4 regions of the Shewanella sp. S23-S33 genome follow, and region 4 is predicted to be linked to each of the others. Evidence: predicted binding sites of a transcription regulator. Region 4 holds the regulator's gene; each other region holds the start of a gene.
What was found. Region 4 encodes LexA, which represses DNA repair genes until DNA is damaged. Its sites were predicted from a motif close to TACTGTATNNNNATACAGTA; they were not measured.

Region 1 (5,496 bases), on a different contig from region 4:
AATAGCTTGCCTGCATTTTCCTAGACGACGATGCATCAAAAGGATGTCATTTTGCAATTTTATTTTGTCAGCACTATGACAGTTTTCAAGTTTTGATTCCATTTCTTCAATTTTTTGTTCAAATTTTTTCGCCCAATTAAGATGTTTGTTCAATTCTTCGTAGATCTCATGACTATTTTGCATCACGTTATTGGCGATCCAATCGAAACCACTGGCTTGGTGAGACTGATTCTGGTGCTGTGCAAAACGGGCACGGCTACTGGCACGCTGCTGAGTTTTAGACTTAATGTCAATAGAAGTGGTCAGCAAGGCTCGTTTGACTGCGGTGAATCTATCTTGGATCCGCTCACAGCTCAGGGCAATGGTCTGGGGGGCGAGTTTAAGCTTAATTTGTTTTTCGAGCTGCATAATACTGTTACGAATTTGTTCAATACAGGGGCCGAGTTGGGCGCCGTGTTGGACAAACAGCGAGTGATTAAAACGCTCTGTTTCTTGCAGGAGTTTGCGCTGTGGCGGCGCGAGTCGATTATCGTGTTGCAGTACTTCTTGCTCTAGGGCTTTGAGCTGATTTTTTAGCATCACCAGTAATTGTTGGGTGTTCACAACCATGCGCTCCATGCCAAATTCGCTGCAATCATTAGCACGATCAAAATAAACAGTGGACGAATAAAGGGCATGCCAAATTTAATCGCGCAGCGGGCGCCGATAAATGAGCCTAACATCATGCACAATCCCATCCACAAACCTATTTGCCACTCTACCTGCCCAAGCCAGCCAAAGATAGTCAGTGCGGTCAAGTTGCTGGTAAAAGTCATCGCACGGGCAAGGCCACAACTGTGCAGTAAAGGCAGTTTATACAAAGAGCCAGATGTGACGGTCCAAAATGCGCCAATGCCTGGGCCTGCAAAACCATCATAAGTGCCTAAAGCCAGTCCCTGTAGCCATTGTTGCTTGGCTGGCGGCTTGCTGGTTGGTACTTGGCAGTTAACGTCTGACATCGCATTGGGGCTGATTAAACTGTAAATGGCGATGCCAATGATCAGCAAGGGTAGGACCTTTTCGAGCCATTGAGTATTGACTAAATAGACTAAGAAACTGCCCAATGCCGCGCCGATAAAGGTGGCGATAAAAGCCATGTACCAAAACGAGGGTTTAAAGAGGTGCTTGCGATAATAGGTCCAAGCCGCCATAAAAGAGCCAAAGCTTGCGGCTAACTTATTGGTGCCTAATACGGTATGGGGTGCAATGCCTAAGGTTAACAGTGCGGGGATCGACAATAGGCCACCGCCACCCACGACGGCATCAATGAATCCAGCGATAAGACCTATGACTGCCAACAGGGCCCAATGACTGGGCTCGAGTAACAACTCCAAATTTTAATCCTACTCTATAACACGTCTAAAGGGCGGTAAGGCATCCAGTAAGGACTTGCCATAGCGTTTAGTGACTAACCGCCTATCTAAAATGGTCACTCGGCCATAATCTTGCTCTTTACGCAGTAATCTACCACAACTTTGAATAAGCTTACGTGAAGCATCTGGAATCGTTAGTTGTAAGAAGGGATTACCGCCTTTGACTTTGACATATTCTGCATGCGCTTGCTCAACGGGCGAGGTTGGTACGGCAAAGGGCAGTTTAGTGACGATCAAGTTAGTCAGATAATCGCCGGGCAAGTCGAGACCTTCAGAAAAACTGCCGGTGCCAAACAAGATGCTTGGTTCGCCCTTATCGCATTTAGCTTTATGATTTTCTAATAATTGTTGCCGTGGCGCATTGCCTTGGATAAGTAGCTCAGTGGTGAGTTTACCTTCAAGTAATTCAACCACTTTTTCCATCTGCCAGTAGGAGGCGAATAGCACTAAGGTTGCCATTTCGCCTTCAATAAGGGTGATGATTTGTTCGGCAAGTTCAGCCGTATAGGCATCATCCGTCGGCTCAGTGCGCATTTTGGGTAAATAAAGTGTCGCATTATTGGGGTAATCGAAGGGCGATTGTAAGGCTAAATAACGGCTGCCATCGTTGAGTGATAACCCCACCTGATGTACGAAATGGTCGAAGTTATTGAGTGCGCGCAGCGTGGCGCTACATAAGACTACGCCTGCGGCCTTTTGCCACAGCATGGATTCCAGCATAAAGCCGACTTCGATAGGTGAGGCGCTAAACAGATAATCCACTTGTTTACCTGTGATGAGTTCGACCCAGCGCGCCATAGGTGCACCTTTGTGCTTATCTTCCTTGGCCATCATCCTCCACAATTTCTGCAGGTTTTCGAGCCTTTGCAGCATAAATCCGGTTTCGGCCAATAGCGCTTCGGATTGATGTTTAGGAATATCGCCATCTTTAATCGCCTCGGCCAGCAGTGACAGCATTTTATTAAACTGTTTGAGGGCTAGATTAGAGGTAACAGCGAGGTTTTCGGCGAGAATGAGTAATGACTCTGGTAGTTTGCCGTGCTCAAAACGCAGACGGTTTTCAGGATTGGCAAAGTGTTTGGTCTGGGTATCGCAGTAGTGGGCCACTTGATTGAGCTGGGCGATAAGATCGCCTAAATGATCTTGCATCGCCTGCGCGGGGGCAATGATATTGTTGCTCTTTATTTGGTTTTGTAACTTGGCGCAGGTTTTACCAATTTTTTCGAGCCAGTCGCATGCGCCCCTCAACGTGGCCTGTGCACTGGAGAAATCCCGCGCCACAATCGGTAAGTGATGTGCCTCATCGATAACATAAAATACGTCTTCTGGATCGGGCAAAATCACGCCGCCACCTAGCTCTAAATCGGCGAATAACAAGCTGTGGTTGGCGATGAGTACATCCCAGGTATCGACATCTTCACGGGCTTTATGGAACGGGCAATTTCTGTGGCTGGCGACTTGGCGATGACAGCTGTGTTTGTCGCAGGCGATTTGTTGCCACAGGTGATCGGGCAGCGGCACGGCTAAGGTGTCGATTTCGCCGTTCCAGCGACCTTCGTTATAGTCTTTTAACAGGCCATGCATCATAGCTACTTGGCTATTGTCAGGCTTAGTTTGCCACATGGCCATTTGTGTACTGTTGTCGTCACCGATGAGCATCGCCAGTTTCGATAGACACACATAACGTTGTCGACCTTTGACTAGGCCAAAGCGGAAATTTAAGCCGGATTGCTCAAGGAAGAAGGGCAAGTCTTTATGCAGTAATTGTTCTTGCAGGGCGACGGTCGCGGTGGCGATACAGACTTTTTTCTTGCTCGCTAATGCCAGTGGAATGGTACCGAGAATATAAGACAATGATTTACCGATACCAGTGCCTGCTTCGACCACTATGATGCGCCTATCTTTGTCATAGTCGCCGGCGAGGGTCTTAGAGATTTCCGCCACCATATAGTTTTGTTCGCGGCGCGGCCTAAAATTAGGCAAGGCGGTAGCGATATCCTTATAGATGGCGCGGATCTGGGTTTTTACATTGTCAGGTAACATGCGTCACTACTTTATCGAATTAATGCTGTACATAATAACAGTGATTGCATAGCCTAAGAAACTTTTCTGCCATTTGGCGGCATTTAAATTGAGGAACCATCTAAATTGACTAGCTATGCGATTTGGGAAACCATGCGATGAAGTCAGAGGCTACCGCGGCCGTTAGTGTACAAGGTCGAGTCTTAACACGCCATGCGATTCATCGTCATGGGATTTTAGTGTTGCAGTATTATCTGGCTACCGCCCAAGGCCCTGTGCTGGTGGAAGTGCAAGGCACTGAACACATTTGTTTTTGTCATCAAACTGATGTCACGGCTTTGCAGTTGCAAACGCCGGGTCAAGCATTGCGGTTTGTACCGTTAGCACTCAAAAGCTTTAAAGGCGGCGCGGTTAGTGGTGTTTATGCTAAATCTAGCAATAGTTTACGTACCTTACAGCGCATCGCTAAAGATGCCGACATCCCTTTATTTGAAGCCGACATTCGCCCCGAACAGCGTTATTTAATCGAGCGGTTTGTGGCGCTGGATGTGGCATTTTTAGGGCATTTCTCTGCGACGAGTAACATACACGCGCCGACTAGCGACAGTCTTGAGGCTAACTCGCTGCCCGTGTTTATCGCCGAGCGGGCTAAGAGTATTGCCCCTTTAACGGCTGTACATTTGCGCTGTATTTCACTGGATTTTGAATGCAGCTTTGAAGGTTTACTCTATTCAGTTGCACTATATGGTCAATACAGTGGCCGAGACGAAGAGCAAGACAGTCTCAAGCAGACTTATGAAAAAGTGATTATGGTGGGTGAGGCTGAATCAAACTCTCCCGAATATATTGAATGGGTGGCCGATGAGGCTGCACTCATTCATCGATTAATCGCGTGGTTCCATGAGTTTGATCCTGACTTTGTCATAGGTTGGTCAGTGGTGAGTTTTGACCTCGCACTCTTGTCACGCCGGGCATTATTACACCGTATTCCGCTCACCATTGGCCGCGGAGGGGCAAAGCTTGAGTGGAAAGTCGATAATAAATTTCGGCCAGAAACCTTAGTTTTACCGGGCCGTGTGGTACTCGATGGTATCGATTGGCTCAAAGCCGCTTTCTATCATTTTGAGCGGTTCTCGTTGGAATTTGTATCACGGAAATTATTGGGTGAAGGCAAGGCCATTCATAACGTGGATAATCGCGTTGAAGAAATTGATCAGTTGTTTAAGGCCAATAAACAAGCATTAGCACATTACAATCTTACTGACAGCCGTCTGGTGTGGGATATTTTTAGTCATACTCAATTATGGGAGTTCGCCCTCGCGCGAGCTGAACTAACAGGTTTAGAGTTGGGGCGAGTTGGGGCTTCGGTGGCGGCATTTAATCATTTGTATTTACCCCATCTACATCGAGCAGGTTACGTCGCACCCTATGCTCCTGCGAGTGATGGGATCGAAAGCCCCGGCGGCTATGTGATGGATTCTGTACCGGGACTTTATAAGCACATCTTAGTGTTCGATTTTAAAAGTCTGTATCCCTCCATTATTCGTACCTTTTTGATTGACCCTAAGGGATTAATTGAAGGTTTGCGATTGCCCGAGTCTGACTGTGTTGCGGGGTTTCTCGGTGGGCGTTTCAGTCGGCAACAGCCCATTTTACCTAAGCTTATCCAAACATTATCTGAGCAGCGCGAAAAGGCCAAACGTGAGCACAATGCGCCTTTATCCCAAGCGATAAAAATTATCATGAACTCGTTGTATGGGGTTTTAGGTTCTCAAGGTTGTGTTTTCCACGATGCAAAGTTAGCAAGTTCGATCACTATGCGTGGCCATCAAATCATGAAACAAACCCGCGCATGGATAGAAGAGATGGGCTATCAAGTGATTTACGGCGATACGGATTCGACCTTTGTCTGGCTTGGCAGCGAGCCTGATCTCTCAGACATTAACGCCTTAGGTAACACTCTGGCGCGGGAAATTAATGCTAAGTGGCAGGCTAAGATCGCTGAAGATCATCAAGTTGAGAGTTTTCTCGAGTTACAGTTTGAACGCCACTATGAGCAGTT
Region 2 (5,496 bases), on a different contig from region 4:
GCCGACGAACTGCAAAAAACCACGAGTTTGACTCTGACGTCGGAAGAAGTGTTCGATGCGGTCGCTAACGTACACCAACAAGCTCGTGGCGCTTACGCGGTTGTTGCCATGATTATTGGTCAAGGCTTAGTTGCGTTCCGTGACCCATTTGGTATTCGTCCTTTGGTATTAGGTAAGCACGAAACTGCCACTGGCACTGAATACATGGTGGCTTCTGAAAGTGTGGCACTCGATGCCGTTGGCTTTGAAGTGATGCGTGATGTTGCACCGGGTGAAGCGATTTATGTTTCAATTGACGGCCAGCTGTATACCCGTCAATGTGCAGCCGAGCCTAGCTATGCACCTTGTATCTTCGAATTTGTTTATTTTGCCCGTCCAGATTCGACGATCGACAAAGTGTCTGTATATGCAAGTCGCGTCAACATGGGCGCTAAGCTTGGCGAGAAGATTAAGAAGGAATGGTACGATCACGATATCGACGTGGTTATTCCTATTCCTGAAACCTCTTGCGATATCGCGCTGGAAATTGCCCGTTGCATGGACTTACCGTACCGCCAAGGTTTTGTGAAAAACCGTTATATTGGCCGTACCTTCATCATGCCTGGTCAACAGGAGCGCAAGAAGTCAGTGCGTCGCAAGTTGAATGCGATTAACACTGAATTCAAAGGCAAAAATGTCCTGTTGGTGGATGACTCTATCGTTCGCGGTACGACCTCTGAGCAAATCATCGAAATGGCCCGTGAAGCAGGTGCTAAGAAAGTGTACTTTGCCTCTGCCGCACCAGAAATTCGTTTCCCGAACGTGTACGGTATTGATATGCCAACGTCGAATGAGCTTATTGCACACGGTCGTGATGCCGATGAAATCGCCAAGTTAATTGGTGCTGATGGCATTATTTTCCAAGACTTACCCGATTTAATTGAAGCGGTAAGAATGGAGAATCCTGCGATTAAACGTTTCGAAACGTCCGTATTTGATGGTCACTACATCACGAACGACGTTGACCAAGCGTATTTAGATCACTTGACGCAACTGCGAAATGACGATGCTAAAGCCGATCGAAATAAAGATATTGGCACTAACTTAGAGCTGCATAACGTCTGTCACCCATAAGGATTGTGGGTAATTCAGTATCGTAAAGTTTGTGTCCTTTTTGTTCTAAACGATACAAAAAAAGCCAGTGAGAAATCACTGGCTTTTTAATGGCTTATATTTGCTTAACGGATCATCGTGATAACGTCTACGTATTTATGCGTTGCGCTGTTTCAGTCATTACATTTTCTTCAGCGTGCTTACGTTCAACCCAGTAATCCGCATTTTTAATACCCAGTTTTACCGGATCAAAAAGTGGCTCAATGCCAAGTGCCTGCTGTGATTCATAATCTTTAAGGCAAGTGAATGCGGTTTTCCTCAATAGAATAATGGCAATAATATTGAGCCATGCCATGAGTCCAACACCAATGTCGCCCATTCCCCAAGCCATATCAGCCGTTTTAACTGTGCCGTATACGGTTGAGCCAATGATTACGACTTTGAGAACGACCATGAACCAAGGATGATTTACTTTACGGTTAATATAGGCAATGTTGGTCTCGGCAATGTAGTAATAAGCCACTATGGTCGTAAAGGCGAAGAAGAACAGTGCGATAGCCACAAAGATATTGCCAAATCCTGGCATCATACTTTCCATTGCCGTTTGTACGTAGCCAGGTCCTGCAGCGACTCCGGCAATGCCGGTATAGAGCGCCGCACCGTCTGGGCCCTGAACATTATACAGTCCTGTAATGAGCAGCATGAAACCTGTTGCAGAGCAAACGAATAAGGTGTCGATATACACAGAAAAAGCTTGAACTAACCCTTGTTTGGCAGGATGGCTTACCGCCGCTGCAGATGAGGCATGTGGCGCTGTACCTTGACCCGCTTCGTTGGAGTAAATACCCCGCTTTACCCCCCACATGATGGCTAAGCCTAAAATGGCACCAAAACCCGCATCAAAGCCAAAGGCACTTTTGATAATTAACCATAAAATACCCGGTAGCTGGCCAATATTTAGCGCTATGATGACACAAGCCACTATGATGTAACCCAGTGCCATAAAGGGGACGACGGCACTGGCAAAGTGAGCGATACGTTTTACACCGCCAAAAATGATAAAACCAAGAAGCATAGCCAGTATGGCTGCAGTCACATTAGGATCTATGTTGAAAGCGGTTTTTAAACTTGAACCAATCGAGTTAGCTTGTACGCCCGGCAGCAGGATCCCGCAAGCAAATATGGTCGCAATTGCAAATACCCATGCATACCATTTCATGCCTAAGCCTTTTTCAATATAAAAAGCAGGCCCACCACGATACTCGCCATTGATTTTTTCTTTATAGACTTGACCTAAGGTCGATTCAACGAAGGCGGAGCTGGCACCGAGAAAGGCAACCATCCACATCCAAAATAAAGCGCCAGGACCACCAAAGGTGATTGCTGTGGCAACCCCTGCAATGTTACCTGTACCGACTCGACCCGCTAATGTCATCGCGAGTGCTTGAAAAGATGACACTCCCGCATCAGTACTCTTACCATCAAACATCAGGCGGATCATTTCTGGCAGATGGCGCAGCTGTAAAAATCGAGTGCGAAGGGAGAAATAGAGCCCGACACCTAGGCAAAGAAAAATAAGTGCAGGGCTCCAAATTACACTATTGATCGCGTTGACAATCTCATTCATAGACTCCGATTCCTTTATTGTGTTGTTTTAGCAGAGTTTTTAGGTTTACGGTTATTCAACAGATGTTGAGTTAGGACATTCACTTTTGATTAAGACATTTTTTGTAAATATCCAAGATACTCAACATAACTATTTTTTAGGGAGCTTCATAGTTAAAGTGTTAAATATTTGAAACCAATGTGTTTTGAAATTGAGTTTTAGCATGGGTAAATAGAGCGGAGGGGCGAGTTAACTCGAAATACGGTAGTGATTTATTATGAATGTCAGTTATCCCATTACCCAAAGTAGCATCCATACGCCGAATAAGCTGCTTAAGCTATGGCGCGTGATTTGGTGGCTGAGTAATAGAGATAAACTCACAGCAATAGGAATGACGAGAATGAATCCCCATGCTAACGGCATATCGATGATTTTCATTTGTCCCAGCCAGGTACTGGTGAGCATGCTTATTGCGAGTAACATTAAGCTATGGAATATCAATAACTGATTGAATCTTAATATTAATGCTGGAGTTATTGTCATAGCCTGTCGCGCATTTATTGCAAACTGTCTCATAGTCACTCCTTAGTTATTTAGTGTATCTTATGCATTGTTGAGAATCATTCGCAATTGAATTTACACTTAAGCTTTTACATTTAAGCTCGGTTTACTACAGAAATTTGCACTCAACTGGCGTTTGGGCTAAATTATACTGTAATTATATCCAGTGCTTGGTGTTTGTATGATTCTCTATATCGCAGAAAAACCTAGCCTAGGGCGGGCCATTGCCGATGTATTGCCTAAACCCCATAAAAAAGGCGATGGATTTATCGAAGCCGCCAATGGCGATTGTGTGTCTTGGTGCGTTGGTCACTTGCTCGAGCAAGCAGAACCTGATGCCTATAATCCCGAATTTAAGTCTTGGAAATTCGAGCATTTGCCAATAGTGCCAGACAAGTGGCAACTAAAACCTAAGGCTGCGACCCGCAGCCAACTCACAGTGCTAAAACGATTAGTCAAACAAGCCAACACGCTGGTTAACGCGGGTGATCCCGACCGCGAAGGGCAGTTACTCGTGGATGAAGTGATTGCCTATCTTGGCGTGACGGGGGACAAGCTACATCAAACCCAGCGTTTACTGATCAGTGACTTAAACCCACAAGCTGTAAAACGGGCTCTAACGCAACTACGCAGTAATCGCGAGTTTATTCCTTTATCCACATCTGCCTTAGCCCGCAGTCGTGCCGATTGGCTCTATGGCATGAATATGACGCGTGCGTACACCATCCAAGGTAAAAAGGTCGGTTATCAAGGCGTGTTATCCGTCGGCCGAGTACAAACGCCATTGCTTGGGCTAGTGGTGCGCCGTGATGAAGAGATTGCCCACTTTCAATCTAAGCCTTTTTATGAAGTACTGGCGCATTTGGCGACCGAGAAGCAAGAAACCTTCAGCGCCAAGTGGCAACCTAGCGAAGCTTGTCAGCCTTATATGGATGAAGAAGGACGAGTGTTAGCGAGAGGGCTAGCGCAAAATGTGGTGAGTCGCATCAGTGATAAACCAGCCTTAGTCACTCAATTAGTGGCTAAGGACAAGAAACAGAATCCACCATTGCCCTACAGCTTATCCGCGTTGCAAATTGATGCGGCGAAACGGTTTGGCATGAGTGCTAAGGATGTGCTCGATACCTGCCAGAGTTTGTATGAACGCCATAAACTCATTACTTACCCACGCTCCGACAGTCGTTATTTACCCGTTGAGCAACATAACCTTGCGCCTTCGGTACTTAAGGCGATAAGTGACGGTGCTGCTGAGTTATTGCAAGGTGCTGATGCACCCGATCCCCGTCTTAAATCTAAAGCATGGGATGATAAAAAAGTGGACGCCCATCACGCAATCGTCCCCACAGAGAAGACGGCTAACTTATCTAGCTTGAGTCAGCGTGAGAGGCAGTTATATCTTCATGTTGCTCGCCAGTACTTAGCACAGTTTTATCCGGCTTATTGTTACAGTGAAACCACAGTGCAAGTGACAATCGAGGGTGGCTTATTTAATACCAAGGCGCGTCAGGATAAATCCCTCGGCTGGAAGCAACTCTTTGCCCGCCAAGAGCCAAATGGCAGTAAGGCGAATGGCAACAAGTCGACGGAAGAAAGCACAGGTAAGGACGATGAGGAGAATGACGAGTTTATCGGCCAATTACCGCCGTTGAAATTGGGGCAAGCTTTGCATTGTACTCGAGGCGAATTGTTGGAGAAAAATACTCAACCACCAAAGGCCTTTACCGATGCCACTTTACTCGGTGCTATGACGGGTATTAGCCGTTATGTGACCGATCCTGAGATCCGTAAAATTCTTAAAGAAACCGATGGATTAGGTACAGAGGCCACCCGTGCAGGTATTATCGAATTGCTGTTCAAACGCGGTTTTTTACAACGCTTAGGTAAATCTATTGTCTCGACAGACGTGGGGAAAGGATTGATTAACAGCTTGCCCGCGAGTGCGACTACGCCGGATATGACAGCGCTTTGGGAAGCGAGCCTGAACGGCATTTGCCATAAAGAAACCTCTTATCAAGCCTTTATGCAACCACTGCTCGGCACCTTATCCACGCTTATCCAGAATGCAGGCGCACAACTGCCAACCGCGCTTAATGGTTTACAAGGCCAAGGTTATCGTAAAACGGCAAGTAATAAATCTGGTTATCGTAAGTCGCCTTACCGCAAAGCCTCGAGTTCGGCAAAACGGGCAGGCACTACAAGTACAGCTAAAAGCAGTGTTAAGAAGTCAGTGGCTAGTA
Region 3 (5,496 bases), on a different contig from region 4:
ATAATTCGATAGAGAAATCGCCCATAGTCACAACACGCACTTGTGAATCATATTTCTCACCAAAGAGTGCCATAGCGCCTTTTTCTTTAGCTTCATCTATGCCCATTTCAGCGGTTTTCAGCTCATGGTTACGACGAATTTGAGTGTTAACTAATTCTTCAACTTCTTTTAATTCAGCAGCTTTTACGCCTTCGAAATGAGAGAAGTCAAAACGTAAACGCTCTGGATCAACCAAAGAACCTTTTTGCGAGACATGAGTACCGAGCACTTGACGCAGTGCGGCATGCAGTAAATGCGTAACAGAATGGTTTAACTGAGTACGGTGACGCAGTTTTTTGTCCACTTTCGCTTCAATAACTTGGCCAACGCTCAAGCTACCTGTAGCCAAAACACCTTGATGGCCCGTTGCTTGACCATACTTTTGCGTATCGTTTACCGTAAACTCAATACCGTTCGCAACCAATTGGCCTTTATCGCCTACTTGACCGCCAGATTCCGCGTAGAAAGGGGTTACATCGAGCACGACAACGGCTTCATCACCCGCTTTGATCGCCGTCACTGACTCACCATTTTGATAAATCGCGGTGACCTTAGCTTGACCCGCTAATTCGGTGTAACCACTGAATGCAGTTTCAACATCAATTTTCAGCGCAGCGTTATAATCTGCACCAAAGTTACCGGCAGCTTGTGCGCGGCTACGTTGTTCAGCCATGGCGACTTCGAAACCAGCTTCATCGACAATGATGTTGCGCTCACGGCAGACATCAGCGGTCAAATCCATTGGGAAGCCATAGGTGTCATACAGCTTAAATACGGTTTCACCGTCTAAAGTGTCACCTTTCAACTCGTTTAAGGCAGTATCTAAAATGCCTAAACCACGTTCAAGCGTACGGGCAAATTGCTCTTCTTCCGCTTTCAGTGCTTTTTCAACAATCGCTTGAGTCTCAGCTAACCCTTTTGCTGCATCGCCCATCACCGCAATCAAAGACGGAACCAGCTTGTAGAAGAAAGCTTCGGTCGCACCTAACTTGTTACCATGGCGAACTGCGCGACGAATAATACGGCGCAGCACATAACCGCGGCCTTCGTTCGACGGCATAACGCCATCGGCAATTAAAAATGCACATGAACGGATATGATCGGCAATAACTCGCAGCGACTTTTCAGATAAGTCACTAACACCAATGACCTCTGCGGCTTTAGCAATCAAAGTACGGAAAATATCGATTTCGTAGTTAGAATGTACGCCCTGCATAATCGCAGCAATACGCTCAATCCCCATACCTGTATCAACCGAGGGCTTAGGCAAAGGTAACATTTCACCCGATGCTTGACGGTTGTACTGCATGAAAACGATGTTCCAGATTTCGATGAAACGATCACCATCCTCTTCAGGACTGCCAGGACGTCCGCCCCAAATATGATCACCATGGTCATAAAAAATCTCAGTACATGGACCACAAGGACCGGTATCACCCATTTGCCAGAAGTTATCTGACGCAAAGGCAGCACCTTTATTGTCACCGATACGTATGATGTTCTCGGCAGCGACACCAATTTTTTTATTCCAGATTTCAAAGGCTTCATCATCTGTCTGATAAATAGTGACGCACAGACGTTCCTTCGGCAGCTTTAACGTTTCAGTTAAAAAAGTCCAGCCCAAACGAATCGCTTCTTCTTTGAAATAATCTCCAAAACTGAAGTTACCTAGCATTTCGAAAAAGGTGTGATGACGTGCTGTGTAGCCAACGTTATCCAAATCGTTATGTTTACCACCGGCGCGTACACAACGTTGAGCAGTGGTCGCACGCGTATAATTGCGTTTGTCCATGCCAAGAAACACGTCCTTGAACTGGTTCATTCCTGCATTGGTAAATAAAAGTGTGGGATCGTTGCCTGGCACTAATGAACTACTGTCCACAACTTGATGACCATTGCTGCGGAAAAATTCGAGGAAAGCGCTTCTGAGCTCTGCTGTAGTTTGATACATGAAATCATCCTGAATTGGGTAAGCATTACCAGCTACGCCTTAGGCTAGCCGTATTTCTATTTGCCCAGCATTATAAGCAGACTAAGGAAGGACGACCAGTCTTGATTGGTGATATACACATCAGGAATTTAATATTTTAGCGTGAATCGCCCACACCAGCGTCACTAGAAGCAAAACGACAGGATAAAGCACAAATAAAGACGGCGTAAGTTTATCGCGGCACGGACAATATTTAAGCAAGTGAGTCTAATGTGAAGTACGAAATGGACAAGACCGATTGATGATATTTAGATGAGCTTTTACAGTCTTAGCTCCAAATTTAATAATCTTCATCGAGATCATTGGGATCTGAATCTAGTGCGTAAGTGATTTGATCGTAGCTAAAGCCTTGGCCCATTAAAAAACGCACTCGTCTGGCCTTTTCCTTTGCGATGAGATCCCGAGCTTTAGAGCCCTTCACTTCTGTCACACGGGGAATGCCGTATTTTTTGGTGGCTTTATCTTTTGCTAGCTCAAACCAGTCACAATCACTATTGGTTATCGCCGCTTCAATACAATCTTTAGACAAGCCTTTTTGCGCTATCGCTTGGCGGATACGGATAGCACCGTGCCCTCGACTGATGTGGCTTCGCACCAACAGTTCGGCATAACGAGCATCATTAATAAAACCGGAGGATTCACAAGCATCGAGTACAGGTTCGATATCGTTAAGGTCGAAGCCTTTCTCGAGCAATTTATCGCGGATTTGTAAGCGGGAATAATCGCGGCGCGCTAACAGCGCGACCGCAATTTGATGGGCTGACTGACTCAGAATACTTCGCCTGTCTCTAAATCAATATTGTCCTCAGTACTATCATCAGCTTTGGCAGCCAAGGCACTCGGATTACTCAAAAGCAACTCACGTAGCGTCTTGTCAATTTCAGCAGCAATAGCTGGGTTTTCAGTCAGATATTTGCCAGCATTAGCACGACCTTGGCCGATTTTATCACCTTTATAGCTGTACCAAGCGCCCGCTTTTTCAATCAACTTATGGGCTACGCCTAAGTCTACTAACTCACCAGTACGGTTAATACCTTGGCCATAAAGGATTTGGAACTCAGCCTGCTTAAACGGCGCTGCAACCTTGTTTTTCACCACTTTAACGCGAGTTTCGTTACCGACCACTTCATCGCCGTCTTTAATGGCACCAGTGCGGCGAATGTCTAGGCGAACAGAAGCATAAAACTTCAGCGCATTACCACCGGTTGTAGTTTCTGGGTTACCGAACATCACACCAATCTTCATCCGAATTTGGTTGATGAAGATAAGTAAGGTGTTAGATTGCTTTAAGTTACCCGCAAGTTTACGCATAGCTTGGCTCATCATACGCGCCGCTAGGCCCATGTGAGAATCACCAATTTCGCCTTCGATTTCAGCTTTAGGCGTTAATGCCGCCACTGAGTCGACTACGATAACGTCAACAGCGCCTGAACGAGTTAAAGCATCACAAATCTCAAGCGCTTGCTCGCCGGTATCCGGTTGTGAACACAGCAGGTTATCAATATCTACGCCCAATTTTTTAGCATAAATAGGGTCTAGTGCATGCTCTGCATCGATAAAGGCACAGGTTTTGCCTTCACGTTGCGCTGCCGCAATCACTTCTAAAGTCAGTGTTGTTTTACCTGATGATTCAGGACCATAGATCTCAACGATACGACCCATTGGCAAACCGCCAGCACCTAAAGCAACGTCCAGAGACAGAGAACCGGTAGAAATGGTCTCAACATCCATAGAGCGATCTTCGCCCAGCTTCATGATGGAGCCTTTACCAAATTGTTTCTCAATTTGGATCAATACCGCAGCAAGTGCTTTCTCTTTATTTGGATCGACCTTCATTCCTGTTCCCTCATCAAGACAAGCATTAAGCTGTCAAAAGTGATATTCAATTTACAAACGGGTAATTCAAAAAGCCGCGCTTTTTGTCTTAATTCTGCTGACTAGTATACTGTACAATCATACAGTATCAAGACCTGTGACTGAATTATTTTTAGCTGATAGGATTTTTAATATGGCCAAGGTTTTAGCGAATATCAAATCAGATAATAGCTCCCTTTGATCAATATCCATCGTTAAGGGCTCAATTTTCGCTAAATTATTGCTAAGATTGGCGCAACAAATTTTGCGTGGTCTTTTTAGCTGAAAATTGTACAGCAGTCTTCCGCTTCCATAGCGCTTAATCACCCTTAACCACACAAACTGTATCGCCTTTAGGCAGTCACAACGGACGATAACGATTTAATGAATGTAATTGATACCGATGATTTAGAAAAACATACTCCTATGATGCGTCAGTACTTGACGATGAAAGCAGAACATCACGATATGTTGCTGTTTTATCGCATGGGTGACTTCTACGAGTTGTTTTATGACGATGCTAAACGCGCTTCTGAGCTGTTAGGCATTTCACTCACTGCGCGCGGTAAAAGTGGTGGCGATCCTATTCCGATGGCGGGGCTTCCTTACCATGCTGTGGAAGGCTATCTTGCAAAATTAGTTCAAATTGGTCAATCAGTTGCGATTTGCGAACAGATTGGCGATCCCGCGACATCTAAAGGGCCGGTAGAACGTAAAGTGGTGCGAATTGTCACGCCAGGCACCTTAACCGACGAAGCGTTGCTGCAGGAACGCCAAGACAATCTGTTAGCCGCGGTTTATCAAGGTAAAGTCGGTTTTGGTTATGCCACATTAGATGTTTCATCCGGACGTTTTGTGATTGCAGAGCTCGACACCCGAGAGTCATTAGAAGCGGAATTGCAACGCACTAATCCCGTTGAAATTCTCTACAGTGAAGACTTTGGTGAACTTGGACTACTTAACGGTTTTAAAGGCAAACGCCGTCGCCCCGAGTGGGAATTTGATTACGATACGAGTATCAAGTTACTACTGGCCCAGTTTGGCACGAAAGACTTGCATGGTTTTGGTATCGCAGATGCACGTTTATCACTGCAGGCTGCGGGTTGCTTAATGCAATATGTCAAAGACACACAGCGCACGGCACTGCCCCATATCAATGCCATTATCCGCTTCAATCAAACCGATAGCATAGTGCTCGATGCGGCAACGCGCCGAAATTTAGAATTAACTCAAAACCTTGCCGGTGGCCGCGATAATACCTTAGCGGCAGTATTGGATAATACGGCAACGCCTATGGGCAGCCGTATGTTACAACGCTGGATCCATCAGCCTCTGCGAGATCCTAAGCAAATCAAGGCGCGCCAACAGGCGGTGACTGAACTCCTCGATACCGCAGCCCACGAAGGTTTGCATGAGCAGTTAAAGGCACTTGGCGATATCGAACGTATCATGGCAAGACTCGCGCTGCGTACCGCTCGTCCAAGGGACTTTGCACGTTTACGTCAAGCTCTGGGCTTATTGCCTGAATTACAACTGAGTTTAAGTACACTGAGCGCACCGCACACGACCCAGTTGCGCCAACACTTAGGTGAGTTCCCCGCAGAGCAAGCCCT
Region 4 (5,496 bases):
CCAGTTAAACACTTTCACCCCAGTTGGCACTGCAATCAACATAGTGCAATACATGAAGAACAGCTCGGCAAACACTGGCATACCTGTGGTGAACATATGGTGCGCCCATACGAGGAACGACAGAATTGCAATACTAGCGGTAGCATAAACCATGGATGCATAGCCAAATAAGGGTTTACGACTGAAGGCGGGGACTATGGCAGAGATGATGCCAAAGGACGGCAAGATCATGATGTAGACTTCAGGGTGGCCGAAGAACCAGAAAATATGCTGGAACATCACAGGATCGCCGCCGCCAGCCGCATCGAAGAAACTCGTGCCGAAAAACTTATCGGTCAGCACCATAGTCACTGCGCCCGCGAGTACGGGCATAACCGCGATCAGGAGGAATGCCGTGATAAGCCAAGTCCAGACAAACAATGGTAACTTCATCCATGTCATGCCTGGCGCGCGTAAATTCACTATGGTCACAATCACGTTGATCGCGCCCATGATCGAACTAATCCCCATGATGTGAATAGAAAATACAAAGAGCGCCGTGCTATCTGGACTATAAGTTGTTGATAGTGGTGCGTAGAAGGTCCAACCAAAGTTAGGTCCGCCACCTTCCATAAATAGCGAACTGAGAAGAATAGTGAAGGCGAAGGGGAGTATCCAAAAACTCCAGTTATTCATCCGTGGCAGCGCCATATCGGGCGCTCCTATCATCATAGGGATCAGCCAGTTAGCGAGCCCTGTAAAGGCCGGCATTACCGCGCCGAATACCATGATCAACCCATGAACAGTTGTCATTTGGTTGAAAAAGTTGGGCTCGACCAATTGTAATCCAGGTTGAAAGAGTTCAGCGCGGATCACCATGGCCATAGCGCCACCGGTTAAGAACATAATGAAGCTGAACCATAAATACAAAGTACCTATGTCTTTATGGTTGGTGGTTAGCAGCCAGCGCATGATGCCCTTTGGCGCACCATGATGATGGTCATCATGGGCTGCGGTTTGATCTTGAGTCGTAGTGCTCATCATTATCCCCTACTGTCCATGACTTGCGATATCAGCAGGTTGCACTGTATCGCCGGTATTGTTACCCCAAGCATTGCGTTCATAGGTAATGACTGCTGCAAGTTGCTGTGGGCTAAGCTGTTTGCCAAATGCCTGCATAGCCGTGCCCGTTTTGCCGTGCATCACAATATCGATGTGATTGGCGACTGGTCCAATGGCGATAGCACTACCCACTAGCGCGGGGAAGGCGGGTGGTATTCCTGCACCTGTCACTTGATGGCAGGCAGCACAGAAGGTCGCGTAGACAGTTTCACCTTCGGCCATGAGGGCGTCATGGCTGAGTGTGGGGAGGCTTGCGGGATCGACTGCAGCTGAGACGTCTGTTGCAGGTGCGGGTGTTGGGGTTGTACTGCTTGGTACCGCGGCGGATGTTTGTGCAGAACTGCCGTTCATGTACTCGTTTACGTCTTTGGCTTGCACTGCATCGCCAGTATTATTGCCCCAAGCATTACGCTCGTAGGTAGTCACTGCCGCGATTTCTTGTGCAGTCAATTGCTTACTAAACGCTTGCATGGCTGTACCCGTTTTACCGTTGAGCACAATTTCAAGGTGACCGCTGAGTGGTCCTGTTGCAATCGGGCTACCTTTAAGGTGCGGAAATACGCCTTGCAACCCTTCGCCATTGGGCTGGTGGCAGGCTGCGCAGTGCCCGAGGTAAACTTGTTCGCCTAGAGTCATCAACTCTTCTTTACTTAGGGTTTGTGATAAAGCGGCTTGAGCGGCTTCAGCCGCAGCACCTGCGGCTTGTTTCTGCTCTGTGACCCAAGCCTCAAACTCGGCTTCGGGTAACGCTTGTACTACGATAGGCATAAAACCATGGTCTTTACCGCAGAGCTCGGCGCATTGACCACGGTAAATGCCGGGTTTGTCGATGCGAGTCCAAGCTTCATTGATAAATCCAGGGTTGGCATCTTTCTTAATTGCAAAGGCGGGTACCCACCAAGAATGGATGACATCCTCTGAAGTCATCAGAAAGCGGATTTTGCGGTTTATTGGTAGAACGAGCGGTTTATCGACTTCCAATAGATAGTTTTCACCCTTGGTTTCGGTGCCTTCGATTTGTGCTCTGGGTGTTGTCAGTATGCTATAAAAATCAATATCTTGATCGAAATAGCTGTAATGCCATTTCCATTGTGAACCCGTGACTTTTACGGTGAGATCGGCGTTGCTGGGATCTTCCATTGCGATTAAAGTTTTTGTCGCTGGAATCGCCATTAAGATCAAAATGATAAATGGCAGAATCGTCCAAGCGATTTCAACTTTAGTGCTTTCGTGAAAGTGGGACGCGACAGCGCCTTTGGATTTTCTGTGGTTGATCATGGCGTAAATCATGACGCCAAAGACCACTAGGCCTATTGCGCAGCAGATATACAAGATGGTCATGTGCAAGTGATAAACCTTGCCACTGATCTCGGTCACGCCAGGGGTCATGTTGAACCGCATGTCTGCGGCGGTCAACGGTGGTGCGAAAAGCACCACGAGTAAACAATACAACAATTGCTTCACAAGACTTCTCCTCTGCCAATTGCGAATAGCAACTACAAAGAAGAGCAACACAGTAAGTCTCAACTCTATGCAAACTCTTCAGTTCCCAAAAAAGCTTTTTTGACTTCAACGTGCGTTGGCGGCTGTTACTTTTAATCAAGTATTGTTACTGCTGGTAATTAGCCACGCTGGCACATACTGCTGAAATAAATCTGTTCTCTATTTTTAGTGGCGCTTCGAGTTCGATAAATACTCGATTCATTGACCACGGTGGGTGATATATCATCACCGACTTAATCAACCATACTTGCTGTTTAAATATTGATCAAGATCACTTATTTATCTAATTATCTGAAAAATTGCCAAAAAAAAGCCTCACATTCATAGGTGAGGCGGCTTTCAAGGTAAAAAATTAAATGAATATTTAGTGTACAGCGCTAAAAAAAGATTGCTGGCCGAAGAGATTGCCTTGCTCAATACGTACGTCTGCATGTAAGTGACTGTTTACGTCTTCAAGCACTATGCCCATAGCTCTGGCACTTTTAGCCACGATTTGTAGGCGTCGATTATCCCGCGCATCTAATGATTGAGTCCAAGTAATGACTGCACTGGACGTACCACTTGTCAGGGCTTTTTCCATCGCCCACAGGGTTTCGACTTCATCTTTAGCATGTACCAGCAAAACTCTATCCATACGCACACCCGCGTTAGCGAGCGTTTGCTTGTAGCCAATACTTGGTGGGTTGATGAGCACTAACCAACGGCCCTGTTGGCTTAACTGAGCGAGTTGTGCACTCAGATGAATTAATTCTTGGCGACCTTGAGTCTTAGTTGGCATGCAGGCGATAGGCGCATGGTGCCAGTCATAGTCGGCATCACGGACTTCATCGAGCCACAAGCCCGGATGGCGGGGGGCATTGCCAAGTAGTTTATTCATAGCCAATCTCCATTACGGATCACACCGACGGCGAGTCCTTCAATTGTTAAACTTTGGAAGCCTAAATCCACTTTAATCGGGGAGTAATCTTCATTTTCGGCATGTAGATAGACCACATTACCTTTTTTTTCGAAACGTTTAACAGTGACATCGTCATCGACTCTAGCGACAACCACTTGACCATTTCTAGCTTGTTCTACTTTATGAACTGCCAGTAAATCACCTTCGAGAATGCCGATATTTTTCATGCTGTCGCCTTTTACTCGCAGTAAAAAATCGGCGGCGGGATGGAACATGCTTGGGTCGACTTGGTAGTACTGTTCAACATGTTCTTGGGCGAGGATAGGTTCACCTGCGGCCACTTGGCCGATGAGCGGTAAACCTGTTTCAGTCAAATCTTCGATTTCCGCAGGCAGACGAATGCCCCGAGATGTGCCAGGCATGATCTCAATGCAGCCCTTTTTCGCCAACGCTTTAAGGTGTTCTTCAGCCGCATTGGCGCTCTTAAAACCTAAACGGGTTGCGATTTCTGCCCGAGTGGGTGGCATGCCAGTATCGGCAATATTTCGTTTAATTAGCTCTAAAATTTCAGCTTGGCGTGGCGTCAAAGGTCTCATGGTGTTTCCTGTTTTTCTATACAGTTACTGTTAGTATATACAGTATTATTTGCAGCGCAAGTATTAACCACTTTTTAGCTATGTTGGAGAGAATTAGCGAATATTGCCCATAGTCTGGTATTCTATCGGGCTAGTAAACGCACTTAATTGCATAAGAATAATGCCTAAACACGACTCTCTTTGGTTGAAATCATTACGTTGGATCCAAAAACACTTAGTGCACACTATTGTGGTGCCTCAGGATCCCTTTGCCGATCTGAATCTGGATGCTTCCAGACCCCTTGTTTATGTGATGAAAACAGAATCCCTCAGTGACATCGCTGCTTTGAGCGAAATAACGGCTAAGTTAGGCTTACCAAGCCCTTATGAGCCTCTAGTGGCTAATGGTGTGATTGCGCCTCGGGTTGTCTGTCTTCAAGGACGTAAGCCACTGTTTGGCGAACGTGCTGGTAATGAGCCTTTCCTCGAATGCTTTATGCGTTTGTTAGCCGTGCATAAGGAACGTCCTGAATTGGATATTCAACTTGTGCCCGTGAGCTTGTATTGGGGTCGAACGCCAGGGAAAGAAGACGACACTATGAAGGCGGCCGTATTTGAGCGGGAAAACCCGACTTGGCTACGCAAGTGCTTGATGATTCTGTTCTTAGGTCGACATAACTTCGTGCAGTTTTCGAATGCCGTATCCCTGCGTTACATGGCTGACGAACATGGCACCGACATGGGGATTGCCCATAAGTTAGCACGGGTTGCGCGCGTGCATTTCCGTCGTCAACGTAAGGTAATGACAGGGCCTGTGCTGCCAAACCGCCAAGCACTGTTTCATTCGTTGCTCAAATCTGAGTCGCTGCGCAAAGCGATTCAAGAAGAAGCCGCCAGTAAAAAGATTTCTGAGACCCAAGCGCGCGAGACGGCTATTGAGTATCTCGATGAAATCGCTGCCGATTACTCAGATAGTTTAGTGCGTATTGCTGAGCGTTTCTTAACTTGGCTGTGGAACAAGCTTTACAGCGGGATCAACATTAAAGGTGCCGAGCAAGTTCGCCAGCTGCACCACGACGGCCACGAAATTATTTATGTGCCTTGCCATCGTAGCCACATGGATTACCTACTGTTATCGTATATTTTGTATTATCAAGGCATGGTTCCGCCGCACATTGCTGCTGGCATTAACCTCAATTTCTGGCCCGCGGGACCTATGTTCCGTCGCGGTGGTGCCTTCTTCATCCGCCGTAGTTTTAATGGTAACAAGCTGTACACCGCAGTATTTCGTGAGTATTTAGATCAGCTGTTTGCTAAAGGTTATTCAGTGGAATACTTCTCCGAAGGTGGCCGTTCACGTACTGGCCGTCTGTTGGCGCCGAAAACTGGCATGATCGCCATGACGATGAACAGCGTACT

Region 1: the regulator LexA is predicted to act here: its motif matches at 3,479-3,498, upstream of dinG (ATP-dependent DNA helicase DinG).
Region 2: the regulator LexA is predicted to act here: its motif matches at 3,409-3,428, upstream of ACHA99_RS17420 (DNA topoisomerase III).
Region 3: the regulator LexA is predicted to act here: its motif matches at 3,973-3,992, upstream of recA (recombinase RecA).

What each region holds. Positions count from the first base shown of each region.
Region 1 covers NZ_JBHFFD010000038.1:59,752-65,247, forward strand. The annotation lists gene ACHA99_RS10160 (primosomal replication protein) at 1-609, opposite strand, end outside; gene ACHA99_RS10165 (sulfite exporter TauE/SafE family protein) at 600-1,373, opposite strand; gene dinG (ATP-dependent DNA helicase DinG) at 1,383-3,455, opposite strand; gene ACHA99_RS10175 (DNA polymerase II) at 3,593-5,496, shown strand, end outside.
Region 2 covers NZ_JBHFFD010000064.1:45,290-50,785, forward strand. The annotation lists gene purF (amidophosphoribosyltransferase) at 1-1,113, shown strand, start outside; gene ACHA99_RS17410 (sodium:alanine symporter family protein) at 1,241-2,719, opposite strand; gene ACHA99_RS17415 (hypothetical protein) at 2,987-3,274, opposite strand; gene ACHA99_RS17420 (DNA topoisomerase III) at 3,441-5,496, shown strand, end outside.
Region 3 covers NZ_JBHFFD010000024.1:147,968-153,463, forward strand. The annotation lists gene alaS (alanine--tRNA ligase) at 1-1,990, opposite strand, end outside; gene ACHA99_RS08195 (regulatory protein RecX) at 2,310-2,780, opposite strand; gene recA (recombinase RecA) at 2,798-3,865, opposite strand; gene mutS (DNA mismatch repair protein MutS) at 4,268-5,496, shown strand, end outside.
Region 4 covers NZ_JBHFFD010000043.1:41,824-47,319, reverse strand. The annotation lists gene ctaD (cytochrome c oxidase subunit I) at 1-1,020, opposite strand, end outside; gene coxB (cytochrome c oxidase subunit II) at 1,030-2,565, opposite strand; gene ACHA99_RS10960 (cell division inhibitor SulA) at 2,969-3,481, opposite strand; gene lexA (transcriptional repressor LexA) at 3,478-4,098, opposite strand; gene plsB (glycerol-3-phosphate 1-O-acyltransferase PlsB) at 4,259-5,496, shown strand, end outside.